DNA from 2 places in the Mycobacterium paragordonae genome. Region 2 is predicted to be linked to the other one. Evidence: riboswitches for the same ligand, from Rfam matches in the RefSeq annotation. Region 2 holds a riboswitch; the other holds the start of a gene.
What was found. A riboswitch is a leader RNA that binds a small molecule or an ion and turns the genes downstream of it on or off. The one in region 2 is predicted to bind magnesium.

Region 1: another riboswitch for magnesium. It lies ahead of C0J29_RS13300 (Rv1535 family protein); the one in region 2 lies ahead of C0J29_RS15475 (PPE family protein).

Annotation. Positions count from the first base shown of each region.
Region 1 covers NZ_CP025546.1:2,869,086-2,874,447, forward strand. The annotation lists gene C0J29_RS13295 (NAD(P)H-dependent flavin oxidoreductase) at 1-412, shown strand, start outside; M-box (ykoK) riboswitch at 588-757, shown strand; gene C0J29_RS13300 (Rv1535 family protein) at 1,034-1,264, shown strand; gene ileS (isoleucine--tRNA ligase) at 1,624-4,806, shown strand; gene C0J29_RS13310 (peptidoglycan DD-metalloendopeptidase family protein) at 4,830-5,362, shown strand, end outside.
Region 2 covers NZ_CP025546.1:3,408,390-3,413,751, forward strand. The annotation lists gene C0J29_RS15465 (PPE family protein) at 1-621, shown strand, start outside; M-box (ykoK) riboswitch at 753-924, shown strand; gene C0J29_RS15475 (PPE family protein) at 1,239-2,372, shown strand; gene C0J29_RS15480 (PPE family protein) at 3,084-4,385, shown strand; gene C0J29_RS15485 (PPE family protein) at 4,459-5,362, shown strand, end outside.

The DNA.
Region 1 (5,362 bases), 540 kb from region 2:
GGGTGCTGAAGGGGTGTGGTGCGGATCGGTTTGGCTGACTACCGAGGAAGCCGAGACCGCGCCGGTCGTGAAGGACAAATTCCTGGCCGCGAAGTCGTCGGACACCGTGCGATCCCGGTCGATGACCGGCAAGCCGGCCCGCATGCTGCGCACCGCCTGGACCGAAGAGTGGGAACGGCCCGACACCCCGGACCCGTTGGGGATGCCGCTGCAGACGGCGCTGATCACCGACTCCCAGGTGCGGATCAACCAAGCCGCCGCCCACCCCGATGCGAAGGCCCGGGAGTTGGCGACGTACTTCGTCGGTCAGGTGGTCGGCTCGCTGGACCGGGTCCGGCCGACGCGAGCGGTGGTCCTCGACATGGTCGAGGAATACATCGACACCATCGGTCGGCTCACCGATGTGACATAGCGAACTCATAGCGAAATGTAACCTGGAGATCGCCTCCTGGTAGCCGCTGTTTTCCCAGCTCAGACGCGCTATTGCTGAAGGATGGCTGTGGGCGTCCGTAGCGAATGCATAAAGATGCCCAAACCCGGGGGTGCCGCGTTGACCGGGGCCCGTACGTCGTGCATTATCGGTCAGGCAAGCACCTCGTTAGGTGAGGCGGCTACACGAACACAGGCCACTGACCCCGAACGTCGAAAGACGCCCCGGGTCAGGACAGCTCCTCCCGGCTTAAGGGTTGAGCCCAGGTGGCTTCCGGTTTACCGGACACGTCGGGTAGTGCCAAAGCTCTGACGAGAGGGGTGCGGATTTCCGGCGGATCGCCGGCATCTGTCTCCCTTCGCGTGCGCAGCAGATCGCGTGGATACCCACGTGGGTCGTGAACCGAGAGGAGGTGAGGGACGCATGAGTTCCAGTGGCAGTCCGGGTCGATATCCGGGCGGTGTTTCGTCCCTGACCGGTCTCCGGTGCGGCGTTCTCGGCTGAGCCGTCAACCACGCTCCGATCGGAACCGTTGCGGGACGGGACTTCCCAAGAATCTTTGAAGGTCCACCTGTCAACGTTTGATCCTGTTAGGAGGCGATCATGACCGCTGCTCTGTATGACGAAGTCGTTACCGTAACCGCTGCGCCCACGCTGCACGTGGTGCGTGACGTGCCGGTCGCCGCGGCGCCGAAGAAGGCCCGCCGCACCGAAGAAGTGCTGTCCGCCGGCGGCGACCCGCTGGTGGCCGGTGCCGCCCGTCTGCTGCACATCCCGGTGCGGCACATGTACGCCGCGCTGTGGCGCATCGGCGTGCTCGAAGTCCAGGCGTGAGGCCCATGGACAGTGCGCTACCCGGCACTCCAAGGGGCTAGCCGACCGCAGGTGCGTCCTGCGGCGGGCCAGCCTCTTGGAGTGCTTACAGTCCAGATGATTGCGACCCGCGGCACCCGGCTTCGCCGGGTTTGCGATCGCAATTAGAATCAACGCCAGACCAGCATCGATCCGGCCATCACCGGGGAGCTTTCGGAAGAACAGCCATTCGGCCCAGTAGAACCGAACGGGCGGGCCCGTCACAGCCTCTTGAGTGGTCACGCGTGAGCGTGGCAAGCGGGGTGGTACCGCGGCGTTCGCGCAACAGCGCATCCGTCGTCCCCGTGCCTGGACATCTCGAGGCACCGGAGACTACCCACGTGAGCGACAACCCTGAACTCGAGGCCGACCGCACGGCCTATCCGAAGCTGGCCAGTGGTGCGCCCGACTTCCCGGCGCTCGAACTCGAAGTGCTCGATTACTGGTTCCGCGACGACACCTTCCGCGCCAGCATCGCCCGCCGGGACGGCGCCCCCGAGTACGTGTTCTACGACGGGCCCCCGTTCGCCAACGGCCTGCCGCACTACGGGCATCTGCTGACCGGCTACGTCAAAGACATCGTTCCGCGCTACCGCACCATGCGCGGTGACAAGGTGGAGCGCCGGTTCGGTTGGGACACACACGGATTGCCCGCAGAATTGGAAGTCGAGCGCCAGCTGGGCATCACCGACAAGTCTCAGATCGACTCGATGGGCATTGCCGCCTTCAACGACGCGTGCCGTGCGTCGGTGCTGCGCTACACCGACGAATGGCAGCAGTACGTAACCCGCCAGGCGCGCTGGGTCGACTTCGACAACGATTACAAGACACTCGATCTCAGCTACATGGAGTCGGTGATCTGGGCGTTCAAACAGCTCTGGGACAAGGGCCTTGCCTACGAGGGCTACCGGGTGTTGCCCTATTGCTGGCGCGACGAGACCCCGTTGTCGAATCACGAACTGCGGATGGACGACGACGTCTACCAGAGCCGCCAGGACCCCGCTCTCACCGTCGGCTTCCAGGTGACCGAGGCCGCGGCTCCCTACGACGAACTTGTTGGCGCGTACCTGCTGATCTGGACGACGACGCCGTGGACCCTGCCGTCGAACCTCGCTGTCGCGGTGAATCCCGAGGTCACCTATGTCCAAGTGCGGGAAGGCGATCGGCGTTTCGTGCTGGCCGAGGCCAGGCTCGCCGCGTATGCCCGCGAACTCGGGGAAGAGCCCGAAGTGCTTGGCACCTACCGGGGCGCAGATCTACTTGGCGTTCGCTATCTGCCGCCGTTCGCCTATTTCCTGGACTCGCCCAAGGCCTTTCAGGTGCTCTCCGCCGACTTCGTCACCACTGAGGACGGCACCGGGCTGGTGCACATGGCTCCGGCCTACGGCGAGGACGACATGGCGACGACCGACCCGGTCGGGATCGTGCCGGTGACGCCGGTCGACTCCAAGGGACGCTTCGACGCGACGGTCCCGGATTACCAGGGACAGCATGTCTTTGAGGCGAACCCGCACATCATCCGCGACCTGAAGAATCAGAGCGGCCCCGCCGCCGCCAACCGAGCGGTGTTGCTGCGGCACGAGACCTACGAGCACCCGTACCCGCACTGCTGGCGCTGCCGCAACCCGCTGATCTACCGGGCGGTGTCGTCGTGGTTCGTGCGGGTGACCCAGTTCCGCGACCGCATGGTGGAACTCAACCAGCAGATCACCTGGTATCCCGAGCATGTCAAGGACGGGCAGTTCGGCAAGTGGCTGCAGGGTGCGCGCGACTGGTCGATCTCGCGAAACCGCTACTGGGGCACCCCGATTCCGGTGTGGAAATCCGACGATCCCGCCTACCCCCGCATCGACGTATACGGCAGCCTGGACGAGCTGGAACGTGACTTCGGGGTGCGGCCGGACAATCTGCACCGGCCCTACATCGACGAGCTCACCCGCCCCAACCCCGACGATCCGACCGGCAACAGCACCATGCGCCGAATCTCCGACGTGCTCGACGTGTGGTTCGATTCGGGCTCAATGCCTTACGCGCAGGTGCATTACCCGTTCGAGAATGAGGATTGGTTCTTGGGTGGGGCGGCGGGAGACGCCGAAGCTCACTATCCGGGTGACTTCATCGTCGAGTACATCGGGCAGACCCGCGGCTGGTTCTACACGTTGCATGTGCTCGCGACCGCGCTGTTCGACCGGCCGTCGTTCAAAACCTGTGTGGCGCATGGAATCGTGCTCGGTTCGGACGGGCAGAAGATGAGCAAGTCGCTGCGCAACTACCCGGATGTGACCGAGGTGTTCGACCGCGACGGCTCCGACGCCATGCGGTGGTTCCTGATGGCCTCGCCGATCCTGCGCGGCGGCAACCTGATCGTCACCGAACAGGGCATCCGCGACGGAGTGCGGCAGGTGTTGCTGCCGTTCTGGAACGCCTACAGCTTCCTGGCGTTGTACGCGCCGAAAGTGGGTGTGTGGCGCACCGATTCAGCGCATGTGCTGGATCGCTACATCCTGGCCAAGCTCGCCGTCCTTCGCGATGACCTGACCGCTTCGCTGGACGTCTGCGACATCTCCGGCGCCTGCGAACAGCTGCGGCAGTTCACCGAGGCGTTGACGAACTGGTATGTGCGCCGGTCGCGTTCGCGGTTCTGGGTGGAAGACGCCGATGCGATCGACACCCTGCACACGGTGCTGGAGGTGACCGCACGGCTGGCCGCCCCACTTTTGCCGCTGATCACCGAGATGATCTGGCGCGGCCTGACCGGCGGGCGTTCGGTGCACTTGACGGACTGGCCGCAGCCGGGTGTGGTTCCCGCCGATCCCGATCTGGTCGCCGCGATGGACCAGGTGCGGGACGTGTGCTCGGCCGCGTCCTCCCTGCGCAAGGCCAAGAAGCTGCGGGTGCGGTTGCCGTTGCCAAAACTGACGGTGGCCGTGGAGAACCCGGACCAGTTGCAGCCTTTCGCCGAACTGATCGGTGACGAACTCAACGTCAAGCAGGTCGATTTGACCGACGCGATCGACACCTACGGCCGGTTCGAGCTCACCGTCAATGCCCGGGTCGCCGGCCCGCGCCTGGGCAAGGACGTGCAGGCGGCCATCAAGGCCGTCAAAGCGGGTGAGGGCGTGGTCAACCCGGACGGCACCTTGACCGCAGGGCCCGCTGTGTTGCAGCCCGAGGAGTACAGCTCCCGCCTGGTGGCCGCCGACCCGGAATTCACCGCGGCGCTGCCCGGCGGCGCCGGGCTCGTGGTGCTCGATGGCACCGTCACGCCGGAATTGGAGGCAGAGGGCTGGGCCAAGGACCGCATCCGGGAACTGCAGGAGCTGCGCAAGTCGACCGGTCTGGAGGTGTCCGACCGCATCGCAGTGGTCATGTCGGTGCCTGGTGAGCGGGCCGCGTGGGCAGCGACGCATCGTGACCTGATCGCCGGTGAAATCCTCGCCACCAGTTTCGAATTCGGTGAGCCCACGGACGGGGCGGAGATCGGCGACGGGGTTCGGGTCTCCATCGCGCGGGTATCGGTTTAAGCAGAGAAGAACGGAGGCGACCGATGCGGGTACTGGGACTGTTCCGGGTGCACAACGGTGCGGATATCCTGCCCCGGGTCCTGGATTCGTTGTCCGGCTGGTGTGACGACATCTACGCGATCGACGACCGCAGCACCGACAACTCCGCCGACATCCTGGCTCAACACCCGGCGGTGACGAACCTGGTGCGGGCCCGGTCGGATCTGCCGCAAACACCGTGGCTCATTCCGGAACCGCCGGGGCTGGAATTGCTTTACCGGATGGCCGATTTCTGCCGCCCGGACTGGATCGCGATGATCGATTCCGACCAGGTGGTGGAAGCCGACGTGGACGTCCGTGAGGTGCTGGCAGGCACCCCCGCTGATGTCGCGGCGCTGATGTGCCCGATGATTCCGACGTGGCATGATCCCGAATTCCCGGAGATGATCCCGATCATGGGGCCGGCGGAGTCGGTGCGCGGACCGTTCTGGCGCTGGCGACCGGGACTGCGGGCCGGGACCAGGATGATCCACAATCCGCACTGGCCCGCGAACATCACCGAACACGGTCGCATCGG
Region 2 (5,362 bases):
TCGGGTTCCGCCGTCACGCAGACTGAGCTGCCGCAACTGATGTCCACGGTGCCCGGGAGCCTGCAGCAACTGGCATCTCCGGCAGCCGCCTCGCCATTCGACAACATCCCGCAGACCGGGTTGCTCGCCGACATCCTGAACTTCCTGGACGGCAACGACGGTAACCCCTACGGAATCTTCCTCAACTCAAATCTGGTGAACGGGATCGTCGCGGCCCAATTCATCTCGCCCACAATCATCTTCCCTGCCACGACCGACGCGCTCGCCGACGTCGAGGCCGTGGCCGACGGGGCAGCCGAGGCCGCCCCTGCCGCCGCTGATGCCTCGTCCGCCACGGCGGGCCTGACCGCCTCGCAGTCCGGCGGTGTGGGCGCCGGAGTCAATCAGGCTTCCTTCGTCGGCCGGCTGTCCGTGCCGCCGAGTTGGACCACGGCGGTCGAGGTCGCAAACCGCGCGGTACCCGCCTCCGGTGCGGCCGTCACCGCCGCACCAGAAGCCGGGGCCGGCATGCCCGGCATGCCCGGCATGCCCGCGCCCGCCGCCTACTCCCGCAACTGGGGCAACGGTCCGCGCTACGGGTTCAAGCTGACGATCATGCCGCGGCCGGTGGCGGCGGGCTGAACCCGCAACGCGTTCTCGCATTAATTGCCACCGTGGCGAATAAGAATTTTCGTCCGCCCGAATTTGGCGAATATTGGCAAATTCCGGTCGTTGAGTTGACTCTTATCCTGTCGAGTGCCACGATGACTTTGCATGCACCTCGCTAGGTGAGGCGTCTGCACGGACACAGGCCACTGACCTCGAACGTCGAAAGACGCCCAGGGTCAGGACAGCTCTTCCCGGCTTAAGGGTTGAGCCCAAGTGGCTTCCGGCTTCGGCCGGATACGCCGTGTGGTGCCAAAGCTCTGTCGAGAGAGGTGCTGGCCCAGTGGTTTTGGCCGCTGGTCTCATCTCTGTGGCGTGCACCCGGCACCCCTGCGTGCCCCGGCCCAGAGGAGGTGAGAGCGGAGTGAGTCCCGACGACAGTCCCTATCCGAGATCGACGATCATTTCGTTTCGATCCGACCCGGGCACCGTGTTCGCACTTTGAGTCGGAATTTCCGATAGTTTCCCGCGCGCGCTGAGTTTTCCGTCGCGCGTCATTCTCCTGCGCAGAATATCGCTGCGCGAATTGCGATCAATGCTGCCCGAAATCGGATTTCATCTTGCCACAAAACAGTCAGCCAAGGAGGCGTCCGATGACTGCCGCACTGGATTTTGCAGCGTTGCCGCCCGAGATCAACTCCGCGCGGATGTACACCGGGCCGGGCTCCGGTCCGATGCTGGCCGCAGCCTCGGCGTGGCACGGGTTGGCCGCCGAGTTGCGGGCCACCGCGCTGTCCTACGACGCGGTGCTGTCGACACTGACCGGTGCGGAGTGGCTGGGTCCCGCGTCCGCATCAATGGCAGCCGCTGCCGTGCCACAGGTCGCCTGGCTGAGTGCAACCGCGGCGCAGGCCGAGCAGACCGCCGCGCAAGCCGCGGCCGCCGCGGCCGCCTTCGAGGCGGCCTTCGCGGCAACGGTGCCGCCGCCGCTGGTCGCGGCCAACCGGACCCAATTGGCGGCGCTGGTCGCCACCAACATCCTGGGGCAGAACACCCCTGCGATCGCGGCCACCGAGGCTCAGTACTTCCAGATGTGGGCGCAGGACGCGGCGGCCATGTACGGCTATGCCGGCTCGTCGGCTGCCGCTGCCGAGTTGAGCCCGTTCGCTGAACCGCAGGAAGCCACCAACCCGAGCGGCCTGGCGGCACAGGCGGTGTCGGTCGCCCAGGCTTCCGGCGCGGCAGGTCAGCAAAGTGTTCTCGCGCAACTGATTTCGGCTGTGCCGAGCGCGCTTCAGGGACTCTCGGGAACGAGCGGGCCTGCGGGACAGGGCTTTTGGTCCGACTGGGGACCCAACGCCAACGTGTGGAACACGATCGCGTCCACCGGACTCCTGGTGCCGGGCAGCACGTTCGGCCCCTTTCTGGACATGCTCGGCGGCGGCGCCGGTGCCGCGACGGACGGCGCCGTGGCAGCGGCCGGTAACGCCGTTTCGGAATCCGTAGGATCCACGAGCGGCCTGGCCGGCGTCGTGTCGGCCGGTGCGGGCAATGCGGGGACTGCCGGGAGGCTCTCGGTGCCGCCGGCCTGGACGGCGGCCACTCCGCTGACCAGTCCGCTGCATTCGGCGCTGGGCGGCACCCCGATGGTGGCGCCGCCGCCGGCGGGCGCACCCGGAATGCCCGGTGTCCCACTGGGTAACGTCGCAGGACAACCCTACGGACGGGCCGTACCGCAGTACGGTTTCCGCCCCACCGTGGTCGCGCGGCCCCCTGCTGCCGGGTGACGGCACCCGTATCGACCTGCAAGAACGGGCCTTTCAGGAAACCGTCAGGAAAGGGCCAGTTCCGATACAGGTGTTCGCGGCTACCGTTCCCTAACGTCTTACGTAGGTTAATTCCTAACGTTGGGAGAACAACTCATGACGGCCGATCGGTCACCGGGCGACATCGCCCCCCGCAGGGCGGTCCGTGCTGACCGGGCGTGCTCGGCCGATTCCAGGCGGGTCAGGTCACGATCCGCCGACGGCACGGTTCGCAGACGAAAACGGTTTGGCTGACAATCTCGATCTGACCGCGAGCTAGTCGCACCGCACCTATAACATCGGCCGCAATTCCTGAACGCCGACTTCGCCCGATTACCGATGGGCAATTGACACATTTCTGTGCGTCATTTAATTGTCATATAGATTTACTCATCACAATTTGCTGTGTAATCCACATTGGGCTGTGAGCTGTATATACCTAGATTCTAGGCCATAGCTAGTAGCTTTTGATCACACAGGCCAATAGATCGGCGAGAGTTCTTGTTTACGTTGTCATTACATTACGGGAACGCGACGAAAATAACTTCCACTGAGGATGGTGTTCGAATCAGGCAGGGGGGCCTGCAATAGCGAATCACTGCACGCTTGCCAAGCATTTCTAGTCAGGGAGTAGATGATCGCCCGCTGCAGCTCGGCCCGGGCGGCCATCCAGGGGATGAAGAGGTAATACGTATGGATTACGGGGCATTGCCACCCGAAATCAACTCCGGTCGCATGTACACCGGGCCCGGCCCGGGTCCGATGCTGGCCGCAGCCGCGGCCTGGGATGCACTGGGCGCCGAATTACATTCCACCGCAGCCTCATACGCGGCCGCGATCGAGAACCTCACCGCTGGAACCTGGCACGGCCCGACGGCGATCGCGATGGCGGCCGCGGTCGGCCCCTACGTGTCATGGATCTCGGCCACGGCCGCCCGGGCCGATCAGGCGGCCGCGCAAGCCAAGATCGCGGTTGGAGCCTACGAAACCGCCTTCGCCGCAACGGTTCCGCCACCGGTGATCGCGGCGAACCGCGCACTGCTGCTGTCGCTGATCGCTACCAATATCTTCGGGCAGAACACGCCCGCCATCGCCGCGACTGAGGCCCAGTATCTGGAGATGTGGGCTCAAGATGCCGTCGCGATGTACGGGTATGCCGGATCATCCTCGGCGGCAACTCAATTGACGCCTTTCACCGAGCCGCCGCAGACCACCAACGCCTCGGGGCCGGCCCTGCAGTCGGCTGCGGTCACCCAGGTCACCGGCGCCGCAACGGGTTCGGACGTGGCGACGCAGCTATCGCATTTGGTCACCTCGGTGCCGACGGCCCTGCAGAACCTGGCGACAACGGTCGGGGCCGCGCCGACGACGGGCTCGACGTCGCTGCTGCAGGGCCTGGCCGTGCCGCAGCTGGCCAACGCGTCACTGCCGCCGTGGCTCTCGAGCAACCTCGCGAACTGGAACACCATCATGAGCACGCTCACCGGGCCGTTCTCGCTGCAGGGTCTGACGTCGATTCCCGGCGGTCCATTCCTGTCCTTCGGGCAGGTGTACGCATACGGCCAGAACGGGCAGGGCCTGGCGTCCTTCTTCGCGCCTCCGCAGCCCATCACCGGTGCGCTCGCCCCCATCGCCCAGTCGATTCCGCCGCACCTGACCAGTGCCGGTTCGGTCGGCGCGTCAGGTGCGATGGGACGCGCGGCGCTGGTGGGGAGCTTGTCGGTGCCGCAGGGGTGGACCACCGCCGCCCCGGCCATCAGAACGGTTGCCGCGACGCTCTCCGCCAATCTGGCGGCGGCTCCGGCGGCCTCCCTGACGGGGGAGTCCGGCGTCTTCAGTCAGATGGCGCTGTCCAGCCTGGCGGGCCGGGCCCTGGCCGCCACCACGACGAGTTCGGGAGGCGGCGGCGCGGCGGCCGCCTCGCTGGGTGGTGTGGTCGCGGAAGCCGACCCGGCCGCGGCGATGATCTTCGTCCTCCCGGCGCTGGAGGAATGACTCGGTGAGAGCGACGAATCACATTCCGGCACAGACGATTCAGACGTTTCCTCGGAGCAGGGGGTAGACCGCCATGTTTTATGCAGCCTTTCCGCCGGAGATCAACTCCGGCCGGATGTACAGCGGCCCGGGCGCCGGACCCATGTTGGCCGCGGCGGCGGCCTGGAACGGGGTCGCCGCCGAATTGCAATCCACCGCTGCGTCTTTGACGGCGGCGATCTCCGGTCTGACCAGCGGACCGTGGGTCGGTCCGTCGTCGGCCGCGATGGCCGCGGCGGCCACACCGTATGTGGCCTGGGTAAGCGCCACCTCGGCACAAGCCGCGCAGACGGCGAATCAGGCCACCGCGGCGGCGGCCGCCTATGAGACCGCGTTCGCTGCGCATGTCCCGCCGGAGGAGATCGCGGCCAACCGTGCCCAGTTGGCGGCTCTGATGGCCACCAACCTGTTCGGGCAGAACACCGCGGCGATCGCCGCGACCGAGGCTCAGTACGGCGAGTTCTGGGCGCAGGATGCCCTCGCCATGGACACCTACGCCGGTTCGTCGGCGGCCGCGAGCAAGGTGACGCCATTCACCGAGCCGCCGCAGATCGTCAACGCGGGCGGTTTGGTCAACCAGGCCGCTGCGGCCGCACAGTCCGCAGGCACATCCGGTGGCACTGTCGCGCAATCGATCCTGGCGACCGGCGACCCGGTGTCGGGGTTGCTGCAGACGCTGGCCAACCTGAGCACCGACTACACCGCCACCATCAACGGCCTGCTGAACGGCATGTTCGGGCCGGCCGGAGCATCGACCTACACGACGCTGTATTCGGCCCTCAAGGTGCCGCTGGGCTTCACCACCCAGTTCAACGACATCGGCCTGCTCATCAACTTCCCGGTATCGCAGTTCCTCAAATTCGGTCCGCACTCGGCGGCCGGTCTGAGCGAGCTGCCGAAGGACGCGCTCGGCGGCGGTCTGGCGGCGCCGCACTGGG